DNA from 4 places in the Pseudoalteromonas sp. BZK2 genome. Region 2 is predicted to be linked to each of the others. Evidence: predicted binding sites of a transcription regulator. Region 2 holds the regulator's gene; each other region holds the start of a gene.
What was found. Region 2 encodes sigma-54, which starts transcription at its own class of promoters, with help from an activator protein. Its sites were predicted from a motif close to GTTGGCACGNNNNTNGNNT; they were not measured.
Positions count from the first base shown of each region.

Region 1: a site for sigma-54 is predicted at 1,658-1,676, ahead of BIZ38_RS15525 (LruC domain-containing protein). Genes of this name have one in related genera too.
Region 3: a site for sigma-54 is predicted at 1,703-1,721, ahead of BIZ38_RS09580 (flagellar basal body rod protein FlgF). Genes of this name have one in related genera too.
Region 4: a site for sigma-54 is predicted at 1,462-1,480, ahead of BIZ38_RS10710 (DUF1328 domain-containing protein). Genes of this name have one in related genera too.

Region 1 is NZ_JACSOG010000026.1:64,489-69,068, forward strand. It holds gene BIZ38_RS15520 (ATP-binding protein) at 1-1,484, opposite strand, end outside; gene BIZ38_RS15525 (LruC domain-containing protein) at 1,710-3,899, shown strand; gene BIZ38_RS15530 (hypothetical protein) at 3,902-4,387, shown strand; gene gdhA (NADP-specific glutamate dehydrogenase) at 4,463-4,580, shown strand, end outside.
Region 2 is NZ_JACSOG010000041.1:16,931-21,510, reverse strand. It holds gene kdsC (3-deoxy-manno-octulosonate-8-phosphatase KdsC) at 1-533, shown strand, start outside; gene lptC (LPS export ABC transporter periplasmic protein LptC) at 530-1,084, shown strand; gene lptA (lipopolysaccharide transport periplasmic protein LptA) at 1,074-1,595, shown strand; gene lptB (LPS export ABC transporter ATP-binding protein) at 1,592-2,317, shown strand; gene BIZ38_RS18825 (RNA polymerase factor sigma-54) at 2,424-3,920, shown strand; gene hpf (ribosome hibernation promoting factor) at 3,947-4,234, shown strand; gene ptsN (PTS IIA-like nitrogen regulatory protein PtsN) at 4,238-4,580, shown strand, end outside.
Region 3 is NZ_JACSOG010000013.1:4,162-8,741, forward strand. It holds gene BIZ38_RS09570 (flagellar hook assembly protein FlgD) at 1-176, shown strand, start outside; gene flgE (flagellar hook protein FlgE) at 228-1,595, shown strand; gene BIZ38_RS09580 (flagellar basal body rod protein FlgF) at 1,756-2,520, shown strand; gene flgG (flagellar basal-body rod protein FlgG) at 2,542-3,330, shown strand; gene flgH (flagellar basal body L-ring protein FlgH) at 3,346-4,029, shown strand; gene BIZ38_RS09595 (flagellar basal body P-ring protein FlgI) at 4,042-4,580, shown strand, end outside.
Region 4 is NZ_JACSOG010000014.1:98,588-103,167, reverse strand. It holds gene oadA (sodium-extruding oxaloacetate decarboxylase subunit alpha) at 1-728, opposite strand, end outside; gene BIZ38_RS10715 (OadG family protein) at 744-992, opposite strand; gene BIZ38_RS10710 (DUF1328 domain-containing protein) at 1,527-1,700, shown strand; gene BIZ38_RS10705 (hypothetical protein) at 1,753-1,944, shown strand; gene BIZ38_RS10700 (hypothetical protein) at 2,270-3,193, opposite strand; gene BIZ38_RS10695 (YcxB family protein) at 3,318-3,785, shown strand; gene csrA (carbon storage regulator CsrA) at 3,812-4,003, opposite strand; gene BIZ38_RS10685 (aspartate kinase) at 4,097-4,580, opposite strand, start outside.

The DNA.
Region 1 (4,580 bases), on a different contig from region 2:
TGTTTATCCAGATAATTTCGGCGCTGTTCAATAAGCTGTTTTCTCTGTCTTATTCTTAATAAAGCAATGCCCATTGCAGCTAAAAGCAGGCTAAATAATAAGACGCTGTATAAAATAGCTTGACGTTGTGCGGCAATAGCTTGGCTTTTTTCATTGTCTTGAAGTTTTAAATCTTGTATTGCTAAATCGCGGTCGCGCATTGCAATGGAGTTTTGTAGCTCAGCTAAACGGTGGTTGTAGTTGTTACGGGCAAAGGCTTTTTCAAGCTCTGTAATAGCACGTTGATACGACAGGGCTTGTTTATAATCAGCTTGTTTTTCTGTCACAGTGATCAAATGTTCTAGGGCAATGATTTGCTTTTGCAGCTTATTTTTTTGCTTACTTAACTGGTAGGCTTGCTCAGCATAATGTTTAGCTTGTTCGTGCTCAGTAGAGCCAATGTACAGCTTAGCTAATGTAAGTAATACATCTATATATAAGTGATCGTCTTGCTTGAGTTCAATGAGCACTTGTTTTTCAATGCTTAATGCTTGGTCAGGTTTATCTATTTCGAGCAAATTTATCGCAATATTATGGTTTGCCCAGGCAGTATTTCGCGTACTGTTATAACTAGCGAAGACCTGCTTAGCCTCTTGTGCGTATGCAAGTGCTGCAGGGTAGTTTTTAAGTCCATATTCGCATTGGGATAGCTTAACTAAACTATGTCCGATATCAGACAGTGAACCCGTTTGCCTATCAAAACTAAGGGCTGTAATAAACTCGCTCTTTGCTTTTTCGTATTGTTCTAAATCTAAATAACTTTGGGCAATTGAATAACTTATACCTGCTTGTAATGAAATAGACGGCGACATTTGCTGAATAACTTCACGGCGTTTTAGCTTATATTCTAGGGCAAGGGTTAACCGGTCTAACTGTTCAAGATTACGCGAATAACCATGGTAGAGCATTTCTTTTTGCTTTAAGGATAACTCTCGATTGTTGTCGTGAATATAAACCTCAAGCAAGTTTAAGGCTGCTTGATATTCACCTGCATTATGATAAGCACTGACAAGGCTCACAACGGCATCAATTTCGTAATCGGTGAGTTGCAAACGCTGAAACAGCGCGACATTTTGTTGAGATAAGTGAATTGCAGATTCTAATTTATTTGCACTATATGCCAATCGAGCTTTGACTAAATACAATTCGCTATAAATAGAGGAGTCACTTTTATATTTTGGAGAAGACTCAAGTTCTTCTACTATATTTTGCGCCTGTTGAAACTGACCTAGGTGTATATGAACGTGAATTAATCTAACATTAAAGCTTAATCGCTCAGCAAAACTGGCAGATTCAATAAGGCGTTTATCTATATTTGTTAAATATTTATAGCGTTCTTGGTAATCGCTTATTGTTCTAGCTTCATCAATGTGGCCTTGTAGAGTTGACGCAATTGATGCAAATGACAAGGTACACAGCAGAATAACAAGAGCTTTAAAGTTCATTTTTAACATTTATTATTATTTTTTCTGAAGCAATTCTAGCACATCATGCTTTTGTGTTGAGTGAATTTGTTTTTTGTGATTAAAAAGAATTGCATTTTGCGATATAGATGGTTGCATCTTGCAAAAAGGATCTGCAAAAAATATTTAAAACCTTATTTTTTAATGAGTTATATTTTGGAACAATTGCTGCTTTAAATAATTACATAACCACAGGAGAGTGTAATTATGAAAAGCAAAATACCCGTCTGTCTTTTATCAGTGCTTGCCACTAGTTATGTAAGCGCAGCTCCGTTTGAAGAATGCCCAAGTAAAGCATTTCTAATACAAGGTACACCTGCACAAATGTTTGGAATTGATTTGGTCTCTGCTAAAGCGACAGTATTAGCACCGTCATTAAACTTTAGTGACGAAACAAACAATGAAAGCGTAAATGCTGTGGGTTTTAACTATAAAGACCAATATATGTATGGCTTTAGTAAGCAAAGCCCGAAGAGTGTTGTCAAAATTGGTGATGATTATCAACTAGAACGACTCGTGGTTAACGGTCTGCCTGATACTAACTTCTATGTGGGTGACATCCATGTAAATAGTGAAACTAATCAGGCGGTATATTATTTGTATCATCCCAAATTCGGATTGTACGGTATTGATTTGACAGAGCCTGCTGATGAATACCAAGCTGATTTAGTTGCGGGTTCAGCTAGCTGGGGGTTAGCTATTTATGATTTTGCTTTTCATCCTAATAGCAACCTTTTGTATGCAGTTGAATCAAATGGCGACTTATACGAAATAGATCTTAATAATCAGACACCCACTTTTGTGGCGAACTTAGATATTGCTGGTGATACCGGAGCGAATGGTGCTGGGTATTTTGATGTAAAAGGACAGTTTTATTTTAGTAATAACCGAAGCGGTAAAATACACAAAGTAGACCTTAGCATCAGCCCTGTAAACGGTTACACGCCTACTGCTGCGGTGTTTACTTTAGGGCCTACATCAAATCAAAATGATGGTGCACGTTGCGCAATTGCTGAGGTAAAGGTAACGGATAATTCAATCGATTTTGGTGATGCACCAGCTCCTTATCAAACCTCACTCGAAGACAGTGGCGCAAGACATTTATTTGACCCAAATGCAGATCAAACTAATTTGGTTTACTTAGGTGCTACAGTAGATGGCGAGAATATTAATACACGTTCAGACTTACTTTTAACACCTGATGATCAATCAGATGACGGCGTTAAGTTCGTCACTGATTTGGTAGCAGGCACTACCAGTCAAATTATTGTTACCTCTGCAAATGACGAGACATATCTATACGCATGGTTTGATTGGGATCAGAATTACCAATTTGATGCGGATGAAATTACGGTGTCTAAATATAGGTTAAACCAAGGCGATAATAGCATTTTGGTTAATGTTCCAGATGATGCCGTTATGGGAACAACCTGGTCTCGCTTTCGTGTAACTGATGGTAGTGAAACCAATCCAATTACAGCAACTGGTGGTGTTATTGGTGGGGAGGTAGAAGATTACTCTGTAACAACATTGGGAAGCCTAGTTTACCCAGGAGAAAATAGCTGGGTAACACTTGCATTTGAGGATAAATGGCCATTTTCTGGAGATTATGACTTCAATGATTTAGTTATAAACTATCGAACTACAATTATAGATCAAAATGGTGTGGCTACAGGTTACAAAATAGAAGGTGAGCTAGTTGGGATAGGTGCTGATTTTCATAATGGCTTTGCAGTTAGGTTATATGAGACTGTGGAAGGTTCAAATGATAAACGCATTTTACGTAGCCAAATTAATGCTGAAAAAACTAGTTTACTGATTAATGGTCTTGAACAAACGCACGAGATCTTAGAGCAAAATACTGAAGATGCTATTTTCGTGATTATGCCTGATACTTGGGATTACATTGATAAACAGTCTAATTGTAATTATTTTAGAACCGAGACGGGTTGTGATAGCAATAGTAAAGTCACGTTTTCATTGTTTATTGATTTATTACCAGGTACAGCGACCGCTGATGCACCTAAGTACACATTAGATCCTTTCATATTTGCAGCTGATGGACACTATCATGGTGAAGCCTTGGTTGGTAAAGACCCTAGAAGCTGGGAGGTTCACCTTAAGAATCAGCAGCCGACAGAAAAATTTGATATGCAACTATTTTCTTTCGCAGAGTCTGATGATGCATCTGACAGTGCGCAGGGTTTTTACTTCCAAACCGAAACAGGTCTACCTTGGGCAATTGAAGTAGGTACTTCTTGGGCTCACCCTAAAGAAGGGGTAGATATTACCCATGCATACAGCGACTTTAAAGCATTTGCAGAATCAAAAGGACAAGAAAAGCCAATGTGGTTCAACAATGCTAAGCCTGCTAACGTGATTTCAAGAGGAGAATAATTATGAAACATTATACTTTAGTGATCATAAGCTTAATGTTAGCTGCGTGTGGTGGCGGTGGTGAAGGCGACTCTGCAACTGAAAGTGCTGGAACAAATGTAACGCAAGCACCTACAACAGATACAACACCACCTGAGACAACGCCTCCTGCTACTGGCGTGGATCCTGAGACGATGAATGATTTAACGATTGCTCCTGAGTTTAATTTAAGTAGTAAATTAGAGCTCGATGTAGATGTAGATTTGAATATTGGTGACACCAGAGCCTTTTTAAACATATGTCTTAAAGGCGACGACGATAAAGCCGATTATAACCAGTGTTTGCTTCGTGCACCATTGGTACAGAGCAAGCTGTCATCTAGTTTAATGTTAGCTAACAGTGGATTAGAGCTGGTGGCCGAGGTGTGGTTTTATGACACTCAGAGTGAGCCTTTACGTTATTATTGGAAAAATGATAGTGAGCAGCCAATGGTGTTTACGATTAGGTAAGAGTGATCGATTCTTTTCGTAAATGAGTTTAATTTGTAAGAATCTTATTTTCAACAGCTTGAAGAGGAATGAGTGATGGAATACATAGAGCAAGTGTTAAAATCAGTAAAGAGTTCTAATCCAAATGAAACGGAGTTTTATCAAGCTGTTGAAGAGGTTCTGTCTTCGATTAATCAATATCTCGAGATTAATG
Region 2 (4,580 bases):
ACCAGCCCCTGAGCCCTGATGTGAGTCAGCGTGCTCAAAAAATAAAACTATTAATCTGTGATATTGATGGTGTTTTTTCTGATGGTCGAATTTATTTGGGTAATAATGGCGAAGAGCTTAAAGCATTCAATACTAAAGATGGTTTTGGTATTAAAGCACTCATTAATAGTGGCTTTGAAGTGGCAGTGATTACTGGCCGCCATTCACAAATAGTTCAGCAGCGAATGACTAGCCTAACAGTTCAGCACATTTATCAGGGACAAGAAGATAAGCTGATTGCTTATCAAGAGTTAAAGGATAAACTGGGGCTGACAGATGAACAGATTGCCTATATTGGTGATGATGGTCCAGACTTACCAGTTATGGAAAAAGTTGGCTTTGCTGTCGCAGTAAACGATGCACACCCGCTTATCAAGAAGCTGGCTCATTACACCACATTATTACCGGGTGGCTTTGGAGCCGTGCGTGAATTAACTGATTTACTGATGTTAGAAAACGGCAAGCCGTTAACTAGCGATGGAACCAGCGCATGAATATAGCCCGTATTTTACTGAGTATTGTTTTTGTCTGTTGCATGGTGTGGTTATGGTACCCGTACTTTAACCAGTCAACTGATACAATAACTAGTGAAGACGAGATCATCGCAACGCCTGATTACACTGCCGTTGCTCTAAAGCAAACAGCTTATGACGAGCAAGGTAAAATTAGTCATAAAGTGGCAGCTGCAAAAATGGAGTTGTATCAACAATTAGGGTTTACCTTTTTTGAACAACCTATTTTTACTATTTATAGCGATCAGCAAGTTTGGCAAGTAAGAGCCAAAGAAGCTACTTTATACGAAAATGATCAGCTGATTTTTGAAGGGGATGTAGTTGCTAAAAACTTAACCCATAACGGTATGATCGAAGATATAAAAGCAGAAAATATTAATGTCGACATTGATAAAATGACGATGTTTTCAAAGCAACCTGTAACACTAACAGGACCGAATTTACAAATTACCGGTAAAGGCTTAAAAGCCGATTTAAAAGCCGAAATTGTTGAGTTAACTAACCATACACGAACCATATACTATGACCAATAAACTGAAGAAATTACTCCTGATCCCAAGCTTATTGATTGCCTTTTCGGGCGCAGCTGCCGAGCAAACAGGCGCTCAAATTAGCATTAGCTCAGATCGCCAAATCGGTAAACTAAAAGATGGCGTTGGCATATTCGAAGGTAACGTAGAGATCGTGCATGGTGATCGTCGCATTACAGCAGAGCGACTTGAGGCACATGGCGGTGACACCGAAGGTACAGTCGAATTAATTATCGCTACAGGCAAACCAGCTTACTTCGAAGAAAAGCAAGCTGATGGTACCGTGATGAGCGCCAGCGCCGAAGAAGTTCGTTATGATGTTGCGAAACGCTTCTTAACACTCAATGGCGAAGCTGAAGTCACTCAAGCGGGTCAAAAAGTAACGGCAAAAAGCATTACCTATGATATGGCTCAACAGCTGATCAGCGCAGAAAAAGACGAAAACTCAACAGATCGTGTACACACTATTTTAGTGCCTGTAGAAAATAAAAAAGACGATAAAGGCCAACCATGAGCACATTAAAAGCAGAGCTTTTAGCTAAAAGCTACAAAGGCCGCCAAGTGGTTAAAAATGTCGGTCTTGAAGTTGAAGCGGGCAGTATTGTTGGCTTGTTAGGGCCAAATGGTGCAGGTAAAACAACGACCTTCTATATGATTGTAGGCCTCGTACCAAGCGACAAAGGAAAAATAAGCATCGATGATAACGATATCACGCTTTTGCCAATGCACAGCCGTGCGCGCTTAGGTATTGGTTATCTACCACAAGAGTCGTCTATTTTTCGAAAATTAACAGTTTACCAAAACTTGATGGCCATATTAGAGACCCGCAAAGATCTTAACAAAACAACGCGCGAAGAGACGCTTAACAACTTATTAGATGAATTTAGCATTCAACATATTCGCGATAGCCAAGGTATGGCACTGTCAGGTGGTGAACGACGCCGCGTTGAAATTGCACGTGCATTAGCCGCTAATCCTAAATTTATCCTTTTAGATGAGCCTTTTGCTGGTGTTGATCCTATTTCGGTGTTAGATATAAAGAAAATTATTGAGCACCTAAAAAATCGTGGTATTGGTGTACTTATTACTGACCATAATGTTCGAGAAACCCTTGATGTTTGTGAAAAAGCCTACATTGTTTCTCATGGGGAGCTAATTGCATCAGGGACACCTGAGCACGTATTAGCTGACCAAACTGTACGTGATGTTTATCTAGGCGAGCAATTCAGGCTGTAACCATTACGCCACCGACTAGAGCATCTGCTAGACTTATACAATGACAATAAATCGATAACAGTGTCTTCACCGTTACCGATAACTTAAAAAGGATTGTTAGGGATACATGAGGCAATCATTACAGCTGCGCATGGGCCAGCAACTTACAATGACTCCACAACTGCAACAAGCCATTCGCTTGTTGCAGCTCAGTACATTGGATCTCCAGCAAGAAATTCAAGAAGCGCTTGATAGTAATCCTCTGCTTGAAGTGGAAGAAGCGGATTACAACGAAGAAAGCATCGGTAAGAATGAGCAAAAAGCGGAGTCTGACGATGTACAAGTCAGCGCGTCTGCCGACGAAGCACCTAGCGAATTCGAGCAAGAAAGCAGTGATGCTCTGAGTAAGGATACGGTTAGCGATGACTTAGCTATGGATGTTACGTGGGATGAGTACATGAGTGCCGCCCCATCAACATCGTCTGGGCCAATGCCTGAAGACGAGTCTATTTACCAAGGTGCTTCAACAGAAACACTGCAAGAATATTTAATGTGGCAACTACAGCTCACACCATTTAGTCCTACCGATGAAGCGATTGCCGTTGCCATCGTTGAAGCTATCGATGACTCAGGTATTTTAACGGTTAGCTGCGAAGATATTGTCGAAAGCTTTAATCAAAATAATGATGAAGAAGAAATCGAACTTGATGAAGTTGAAGCTGTCTTAAAAAGAATACAGTTATTCGATCCAGTTGGTATCGGCGCGCGAAGTTTACAAGAGTGCCTGTGTATACAACTTCGTCAATTCGATGCCAATACGCCATATTTAGCTGAAACTAAAATGGTTTTATCTGAGCATATCGAATTATTAGCAAGTCGCGACTATCGCACTTTAATGAAAAAGACTAAGCTTAAAGAAAACGAGCTTAAAGAAGTGATGACGCTCATTCACAGCTTAAATCCTAAGCCTGCGGATAGCATAGTACGCGAAGAATCTGAGTACGTCATACCCGATGTATCAGTGAAAAAAGTGAAAGGCCGCTGGGTAGTCGAGTTAAACCCAGATTGTATGCCAAAAATTAGAGTGAATAGCCAATATGCAGCGATGTCTCGCTCTGTTAAATCAAGTAGCGACAGCCAATTTATTCGTTCTCACTTACAAGAAGCAAAGTGGTTTATTAAGAGCTTAGAAAGCCGTAACGATACTTTACTAAAAGTGACCAACTGTATCGTGCAACAACAGCAAGCTTTCTTTGAACATGGCCCAGAAGCAATGAAGCCAATGGTGCTAAACGATGTCGCTGAAATGGTCGAAATGCATGAATCGACGATTTCTCGGGTTACAACACAAAAATATATGCATACCCCAAGGGGAATTTTTGAGTTGAAATATTTCTTCTCAAGCCATGTCAGCACCGAAAATGGTGGTGAGTGTTCTTCTACAGCAATTCGCGCTTTAATCAAGAAGTTAGTTGCTGCAGAAAACTCGGTTAAACCATTGAGTGATAGCAAAATTGCAGATATATTGGCTGAGCAAGGAATTAAAGTAGCTAGACGTACAATTGCAAAATATCGTGAGTCTCTAGCAATACCTCCGTCTAATCAGCGTAAAAGTCTGATTTAGACGTTTTACATAGAAGGAAAATGCTTATGCAACTAAATTTAACTGGTCGTCACGTAGAAGTCACTGATTCATTAAGAGACTATGTAAACACTAAGTTCGCAAAACTAGAAAGGCATTTTGATCATATTAATAATGTTCATGTCATTTTAGATGTAGAAAAATTAAGCCAAAAAGCAGAAGCAACTTTACATGTAAACGGAGGCGAGTTGTTCGCTTCTACAGAACATCAAGATATGTACGCAGCAATTGACTCATTGATCGATAAACTTGATCGCCAAGTCATTAAGCATAAAGAGAAATTAGCTCGACATTAAATTATGAAACTTAGTTCACTTACTAATCAGGACTGCAGCAAAGCTGCGGTCCTTTTTAATAGCAAAAAAAGAATTCTTGAGTATATTAGCGAGTTAGCTCACCAGCAGTTTCCTCATTTATCTCAACAAGATATCCTAGATGCTTTTCTGAACAGGGAAAAGTTAGGTAGTACAGGTATCGGCCGAGGAATAGCTATTCCCCACGGTCGAATGAGTGGTGCTGATGAACCTCATGCATTTATTATTGTCAGTGAATCTCCCATCAATTTTGATGCGATAGACAATCGTCCCGTTGATATTTTTGTGGCACTCATCGTACCAGATGGCGATTGCCAGTTGCACTTGA
Region 3 (4,580 bases), on a different contig from region 2:
TCCCTGAAGGCGAGTATGACATCAGTGCTGAAGGCTTTGTAAATGGAGACTACAGCAGTATGCCTATGGCGACCTTTAAGAATATTGAAAGTGTCAATATTAATGGCGCAAGCGGCATTATCGTAAATACAAAAGAGGGTGCGGTTAGGCTAACTGATATAGCTGAAATCGCATAAGTATAAAAGGTTTGGGTTAGCTTAGGCTAAGAGATAGGTTAGAGGTGAGTTATGAGCTTCAATATTGCATTAACAGGCTTAGCAGCCGCACAAAAAGATTTAGACGTAACAGCAAATAATATTGCTAACGTTAACACTACGGGCTTTAAAGAGTCTCGTGCAGAGTTCGCTGATGTATACGCATCATCAGTATTTAGTTCTGGTAAAACAAAAAATGGTGACGGTGTAAGAACAACAATGGTGGCACAACAATTCCACCAAGGTTCACTCTCTTTCACAAATAACTCACTTGATTTAGCAATTACTGGTGAAGGTTATTTCGCAATGGCGAATGACTTAGGTGCACAAGATTTTACTTACACGCGTGCTGGTGCGTTCAAACTTAATAAAGATAACTTTATTGTGGATGCGAGCGGTAATTACTTACAAGGTTTCCCTGTTGATGAAGCAACCGGTGACACAACCTCTGTAAGCTTAAGTACATCTTCTGCGCTACAAATTCCAGATGCATCAGGTTCACCACGTGCAACCACGAATGTCTATTCGTCATTTAACCTTGATTCACGTGCCTCTGCGCCAACTGTGACACCATTCGATCCAGAAACAAGTGCAACTTATAACAGCTCTACATCGACAACGGTGTATGACTCATTAGGTGAACCGCATATTCTACAGTTCTTCTTTGTGAAAACTGATTCTACAGTGACTGGTAATGAAAATGAGTGGGAAGTATACGCTACATTAGATGAAAAGCCATTTGATGCAACAGGTGTTGAGCAAACCACAACACCTTATACACCATTATCAACGTTTCAGTTTGATGCCAGTGGCTTACCACAAAGTACAGATGGTACAGCGAATACTGATACAACATTTAATCCATTAACGTTACCGAGTGGTTTAGGTGCTGCGACAGGCCTTTCTGATTTACTTTCGAATGGTGCAAGTTTCCCTGATGATGTGACTATTAACTGGCGTGATGAAGCGGCAACAGCAAATAAAGTTCCAACTCAATACGCAAGTAACTTTGAAGTAAAAGCATTAGAGCAAGATGGTGCGACTGTAGGTCGTCTATCAGGAATTGATATCGGTTCTGACGGTAAAATTGTTGCGTCATACAGTAATGGAGATACGTCGTTCCTAGGTCAAGTTGCTATGGTACGCTTCTCAAATTCACAGGGCTTGCAACAAGTTGGTGATACATCTTGGAAGAAGAGTTTAACGTCAGGTGAGCCGATTGCGGGTGAACCAGGTTCAGGTACTCTAGGTTCAATTAACTCATCAGCGCTTGAGCAATCAAACGTTAACTTAACCAATGAACTTGTTGACTTAATTAGTGCTCAGCGTAACTTCCAAGCAAATTCACGTGCGCTTGAGGTTAACTCAACACTACAACAAAACATCCTACAGATCCGTTAATCTTAACGGTTCTAAGCTTAATCCGACACGAAGGCTGCTTCCTCTATTGGCAGCCTTTTTTCATTCTTACTATTCATTTTTCTCTTCTATTTTAGCGTCAATTTTACTTTGGCACTTTTATTGCATTTCCTAATTATCGTATTTTTAGTGAGTCAATGTTATGGACAAAATGGTCTACATTGCCATGTCGGGTGCTAAGCAAAGTTTGCGAGGTCTTGAGCTCAAGGCCAACAATCTTGCTAATGCTAACACCACTGGCTTTAAAGCTGATTTTGCACAAGCTCGCTCTATGCAAGCCTTTGGTGAAGGTCTGCCATCTAGGGTGTTTGCAATGCAAGAACGCCCAGGATCTAATATGGAATCGGGTGGTTTTGTTGAAACTGGCCGTGAGCTTGATATCGCGATGAGCGACCGTGGTTGGTTGAGCGTACAAGATGCATCCGGCAATGAGGCGTACACCAAAACTGGCACATTAAACATTACTCCAGATGGCGCATTGATCACCAGCCATGGCCGTCAAGTAATTGGCGAAGGTGGTCCAATCATTTTGCCATTGCCTATTGAAAAAGTTGAGTTTAGTGAAGATGGCGCTATTCAGGTTCGCCCGCAAGGTGCGCCTGCTAACTTTTTGGAAGTGGTTGATCGCTTAAAAGTGATTGAGGCTGATAACACTCAGCTTGAAAAAGGCAATGACGGTTTATTTCGACCAAAAGAAGACATGTTGGTCAATGACCTTTGTGGCTTTTGTGACATTTCACCTAACGTAAAAGTATTGTCGGGAACGCTTGAAATGTCGAACGTAAACCCAGTGCATGAAATGGTCGATATGATCAGCAATCAACGCCAATTTGAATTACAAGTTAAATTGATGAAAACAGCCGAAGAGCTCGATGAGCGTCAAGATCAGCTGTTACGCATTGTTTAAGATGACTGAGAGGGTAGAGTTATGAATCCTGCATTATGGATCAGTAAAACCGGGCTTGACGCCCAGCAAACCGATATTTCGGTGATCTCAAATAATCTCGCGAATGCCAGCACGGTAGGCTACAAAAAAAGCCGCGCCGTATTTGAAGATTTACTATATCAAAACATTAACCAGCCAGGTGGCCGCTCATCGCAAGACACTGAAATGCCGTCAGGCTTAATGCTTGGTGCCGGTGCCAAAGTGGTTGCTAACCAAAAGAACTTTTCACAAGGTAATATGCTTACCACTGAAAATTCATTGGACTGGATGATCTCAGGCCCAGGTTTTTTTGAAGTGCAATTACCAGATGGCAATATTGCCTATTCACGTAATGGTCAATTCACGACTGACGAAGATGGTCGCATTGTAACTTCCGGCGCGGGTTTTCCATTACAGCCAGAAATGAACGTACCAGACGATGCACAATCAATTACTGTTTCACAAGACGGTGAAGTATCAGTGCGTATTTCAGGTCAAGCAGAGAACGTGGTCATCGGTCAGCTCACCATTAGTGATTTTATTAATCCATCGGGTCTTGAGCCTATGGGGCAAAACTTATACACAGAAACCGCTGTGAGTGGCGCACCTGTGCAAGGTAATCCTGGTATCGATGGTTTAGGCACTGTGGTTCAAGGTTCCCTTGAAACCTCTAACGTGAATGTAACGGAAGAGCTTGTTAACTTGATTGAAACGCAACGAATTTATGAAATGAATTCAAAAGTGATTTCAGCTGTTGATGAAATGCTTAGTTACATCAATCAGCAACTTTAATGGGTAGGAGGCAGCATGCGTAATATTATCTTAGTCACATCAGCAGCATTGATGCTGGGTGGTTGTATGACAACGCAAAATCATCATGTGGTTCAGGATGACCCTTACTATGCGCCTATGTATCCGGAACCAAGTACTGAACAAGTGGTACCAACAGGTTCGTTGTTTGATAGTTATTCGGCAAATGACTTGTACTCAGATAAAAAGGCATTACGCGCCGGCGATATCATCACTGTTAAATTGCAAGAGTCTACCCAAGCAACTAAAGCGGCAAAAACTGAAACCGACAAAGAAACAGATGCTAGTTTAGACCCTGTTATTGGGCTTGGCGGAAACCCGGTTAACATTGGTGGCGACAGCATTCAGTTTGGTATTGGCTCAGGGGCATCGTTTAAAGGCGATTCAAAGTCTAACCAATCAAATAGCTTATTTGGTGATATTTCTGTCAATGTGATGCGTGTTTTACCGAATGGGAACTTGGTTATTCGTGGTGAAAAATGGCTCACTTTGAATACTGGTGAAGAATTTATTCGCCTAGAAGGTTTAGTTCGTCCTGAAGATGTGCAAGCAGATAACACGGTAACTTCCAATCGTATTGCTAATGCGCGAATTCAATACTCAGGTAAAGGGCAAATTCAAGAAACGCAAAGTGCAGGTTGGCTGTCTCGTTTCTTTAGTAGTTCGCTTTTCCCATTTTAGAGGAATAAAGTCATGAATGGGTTTAAATACATCATCGCTCTTTGCTTAATTAGCCTGCAGTTTTCTGCACAGGCTGAGCGAGTCAAAGATGTATCTATGGTTGAGGGCGTACGCTCTAACCAATTAGTGGGGTATGGTTTGGTTGTCGGTTTGCCTGGCACAGGTGAACAAAGCCGATTTACTCAACAAAGCTTTAAAGCCATGTTAAATGGTTTTGGTATCACCTTACCAGATAGCTTAAAACCTAAAATCAAAAATGTTGCCGCTGTGGCTGTGCATGCAGAGTTACCGGCATTTAGAAAACCGGGTCAAACCATTGATATTACGGTTTCGTCTATTGGTAGTGCGGGTAGTTTACGTGGTGGTACCTTATTACAAACCTTTTTAAAAGGGGTTGATGGCAATACCTATGCGATTGCACAAGGCAGCTTAGTTGTTGGTGGTCTAGGTGCGGAAGGGGCTGATGGTAGCCGTGTAATTATTAATACACCCACTGTTGGTCGTATTCCAAACGGTGCCATTGTAGAGCGTGCTATTAAGAGCCCGTTTAT
Region 4 (4,580 bases), on a different contig from region 2:
TCTGTGGCGCTATGACCATAAGTCATACTCATTGACGAAATAGCCGTATCAAGCATATCGATACCTGCATCGATCGCTTTTTGATAAGTTGCAGTGCTTAAACCTGTGGTTGCGTGGCATTGCATCGCAATAGGAATAGACACAGTTTCTTTTAAACCTTTGATCAACTGTTCACAATCATAAGGCTTTAATAAACCTGCCATATCTTTGATACAAATTGAATGACAACCAAGATCTTCTAGTTGTTTTGCAAGCTCAAGCCACATATCAAGCGTGTGGACTGGGCTTACTGTGTACGAAATAGTACCTTGGGCATGAGCACCTACTTTAACAGCAGCTTTAATGGCAGTTTCAAGGTTACGCACATCGTTCATCGCATCGAAAATACGGAAAACATCAACACCGTTTTTGTGGGCACGCTCAACAAACTTTTCGACTACATCATCAGCATAATGACGGTAACCTAGGAGATTCTGTCCGCGTAGTAGCATTTGTTGCTTAGTGTTTGGCATTGCCGCTTTTAGCTCGCGAATACGTTGCCAAGGATCTTCACCTAAATAACGGATACACGAGTCAAACGTCGCACCACCCCATGATTCAATTGACCAATAACCCGCATTATCGAGTTTTTCTGCCATGGGTAGCATGTCGTCTAAGCGCATACGCGTTGCCAAAAGAGACTGGTGTGCGTCACGCAATACTAATTCGGTTAGTTTTAATTTAGCCATGTTTAAGCTGCCCCGTTATTTTTGTTTATTTCGAAATTGAGCAATTGCAGCGCTGATTGCTGCAATATGTGCCTGTGGCACACCCTGTTGAGGTTGAATTTTTGCTGTACGCGTAGGTTCTGCAATTGCAGGATCATCAAATCGACCCACTACCTTTGACATTAAAGTGACTGCTGAAATCAAAATAGTCAGAAAAACAAACACGCCTACCATGCCTGTCACCATCAAACTGGCCGCAGTGGTGAGTAATCCACCTATATCCATACGACTCCCCTCGCTTACTTAAAATAAAAAGTTATTTTTGTTAAATAATTATGCACCAATAATAACAAACAAAATTCATTTGTATAGCACCATTGTAAATTGGTAAAACCAATTAAATTTAAAATAACATGACGTACATATAATTAACACCCCACTATTTATGCATTTAAAGCCCCGCTATAGATGATATAAATAATCAATATAGCCAGTCGTTATATGCTGAACTATTAATTAATAGCAACAAAATGGCTAAAAACCACACACAACAAGGTGTTAGAGGTAGCCAACCCAAATAAAGTTAAATTGGTCTTACCATTTATTGGTGCATTATCTCTTTTTCTCATGCATCTCAATATGAAAAAATATCACTATGAATAAGTTACATGCTTACTCGTAAAAGTTACCAAATGATGAGCTATCTAAAGAACAACAAAAACACACAACCCATTGAAATATATAAAATAAAAGTTCTGGCATAAAACTCGCTTCAGTTACATCGAACTTAAGAAAATTTAAATAGCCAAGGAGACCACTATGTTACGCTGGACAATTACTTTTCTAGTTATCGCGTTAATCGCAGCAGTGTTAGGTTTTGGCGGTATCGCAGGAGCCGCTGCAGGCATCGCTAAGATTATCTTTTTTATATTTTTAGTATTACTTGTTATTTCGCTGGTATCAGGAGCACTTAGAGGCAACGTCCCTAAGTAGTTAAAAGCAGATAACCACTTACTTTATTTTTAAATTTACAAGGAATTTCATTATGAAAAATTCAACTTTAAAAGCCGCAACTATCGCCCTATTTTCAGGTCTTTTCATCATGGGTTGTGAAGACAACTCTGCTGAAGACGCAGGTGAGCGTATTGACGAAGCAATTACTGATACACAAAATGCAGTTGAAGATGCATGTGAAGAAGTAAAAGAAGGTGTTAACGCAGAAGAAACTAACTGCTAATAGCACACCTTACTTAAGAAAAGCGGCCAAGTGCCGCTTTTTTGTTTTTTAAATGATGCATGAGATCTGAGATAATCGTAGGAATGGTTTTAACCGTGAACTTTTGGCTATAGCGTGAGTTTTTTCGGCGTTAAAACGCCTCCTACAAGTCTTAACTTGGGTTTAAAGTCTGATGACTTTATAAACCACCGCGCGAAATAAATTTCACGCCTACGTGAGCCTCAAACTCGATAACTTTACTCTTTCCTCTAGAAATTCGCTAACTTGTTGGGTTTTAATCTGATAGCTGACGGCTCTGAGTGCGTCTCCGTTCTACCCAACGTTATCACTCACATACCTTAGTGAGGGGCACATTTGTCGTTACACTTGCTATATGCCATCGGCCGTCGATAAAACTTACTTTTGCGACATCGCTTACAGCAAAATCTCCGGGGACATTTAAACGCGTTAAGTTACTCGCTAACGGCTGCTGACAATATGGGCCGGTATCACCATGCATTACAAGTACAGGCTTATTGGTGTGCTTTGCAAAGTCGCTGATGGCATCTCGGTATAGTTTAAATGCATCACAATTAGAGCGCTGTGATTCACTACAGGCGGGTTTACTGCTTGGGTGGTAAATATCAGCCTGAAAGCCAAACACATAGGCCTTAGCATCTTGTTGAACAAGTGCTTGTTTTAACCAAATTAAGTTGTACTTATCACGTTTGTCAGCGGCATCAAGTGCCGCGCTTTTATCACTTTTTAAAATTTGTGAGCGGCCATTAAAAGTGCCCGGAATGTGTAAGGTACGAAACTCAATACCATCAAACTGCCAACGAGCATTCTCTAGCATTTCAGCTTGTGTTGTATAACCCTGTAGTTGCTGTGCTTTTTGTGTATAAGCCTCGTCGAACATTAAGCCTTTAACAAAGCTTAGCCGCTCAAGCTCATCAAAACGTACCGATAGCTTTTCTCGGTCACAATCGGTCCATTCATTATCACCGGGGGTGTAAATAAAAGGCTGTGGGGTCAATGACGTCAATAACGCTTTATTTGTTTGCAAAAGCTTGTTCGTGCAAGCAAGCGCCCCGGATTTCATATCACCAAGATGTATTAAAAAGCCATGAGGTGTTGCTTCGATTGCCTTGGTAATTTTTCCGCCTTTGGCGAGATTAATTTCATCAATCGGGGTGTATGGCATATCGCCCATAACTAAAAAAGTATTTGTGGTCATTGCAAGTGCTAATGACATTGAACTAACAAACATACAACTTACGCCTTTAAAATACACATACCTTAAGCTCTCACAATGACAACTAAATGAAAACCAACTACGGCAGATTTTTTCTATCAATGTTAAACTGCTGTCAGCAAATTAAGTGAGCCCACGAATGACATTAAGTACAACTTACACATTAGATAAACCGTATTATTACGAATGCTTTGATGAGTCTTTGCCTTATTCATCTCAAGCCAAGCCTAAATACCCGCTGTTGATATTGTTAATAACCTTAGGCTTATTGGCGTTTTATCAATTAGAGAATCATTACCTTGGTAGCTTTATGATTATGCTTGCCGTCGTTGAGTGCTTATCGTTTTATTACAAGCGCCCATGGTGGGTCACAAGACAAATGATGAGCCGTGCATCAGGCAGCGAAGTGACTATCGTATTTGATGATGATGGGGTGAAAGCCGAAAACCCGCATAAAAGCTACCAATTAAGCTGGCAACAGATTAGTGAGATTATTGAAACTGAGCGAGGTTATATTTTAAAGGCACAGCGCGGTATGCAATATATTTCTAAACAAGCGCTAAATGATGAAATGACAGCCGAACTAAATAAAAGAGCCACTCAGTGAGTGGCTCTTAAAATATCTGTCGCTGATTAAACGTTGCCCGGATTTGGGTTAGATTTCTCTGCTTGAATTCGCATGTAGATTTCTTCACGATGTACTGATACATCTTTCGGTGCGTTTACACCAATGCGAACTTGATTTCCTTTAACACCAAGAACAGTAACTGTTACTTCGTCACCGATCATTAGGGTTTCACCTACTCTACGAGTTAGTATTAGCATTCTCTTGCTCCCATGTTCCAAAAAATTAAAAGATTCCGCGTCAAAAACATTCTAATGAAATCTAGACTTAAAAGTAAGTAAAAACTCTAGATCTTATTCATTTTCGGTTAAAAAAACTTTGTGTAGCGCACGTACAGCCAGTTCTAAATACTTTTCGTCAATTAAAACTGATATCTTTATTTCTGATGTCGATACAAGCATCACTTTGATGTTTTCATCGGCAAGGGCATTAAAAAATAAACTTGCCACACCAGAGTGAGATTTCATCCCTACACCTACTGCAGACACCTTGGCAACATTGCTGACCCCTTTAATAGATTCTGCGCTGATACCATCTTGGTTACTGGTCAAAATTTCAAGGGCTTGCTCAAAATCATTCGTGTGCACAGTAAAAGCATAGTCTATTTTTTCAAAGTTATGATTAACTTGATTAATCATATCTATTTCGATGCCAAATTCTGCAAAAAGTTTCAAAATTTTTGCAAGGTTTTCCGTTCCTTGGTGTACGCCATTGACGTAAATCAAGCTTTCGTCACGATTAAAGGCGATACCCGACACAATGTTTGCTTGCACATCC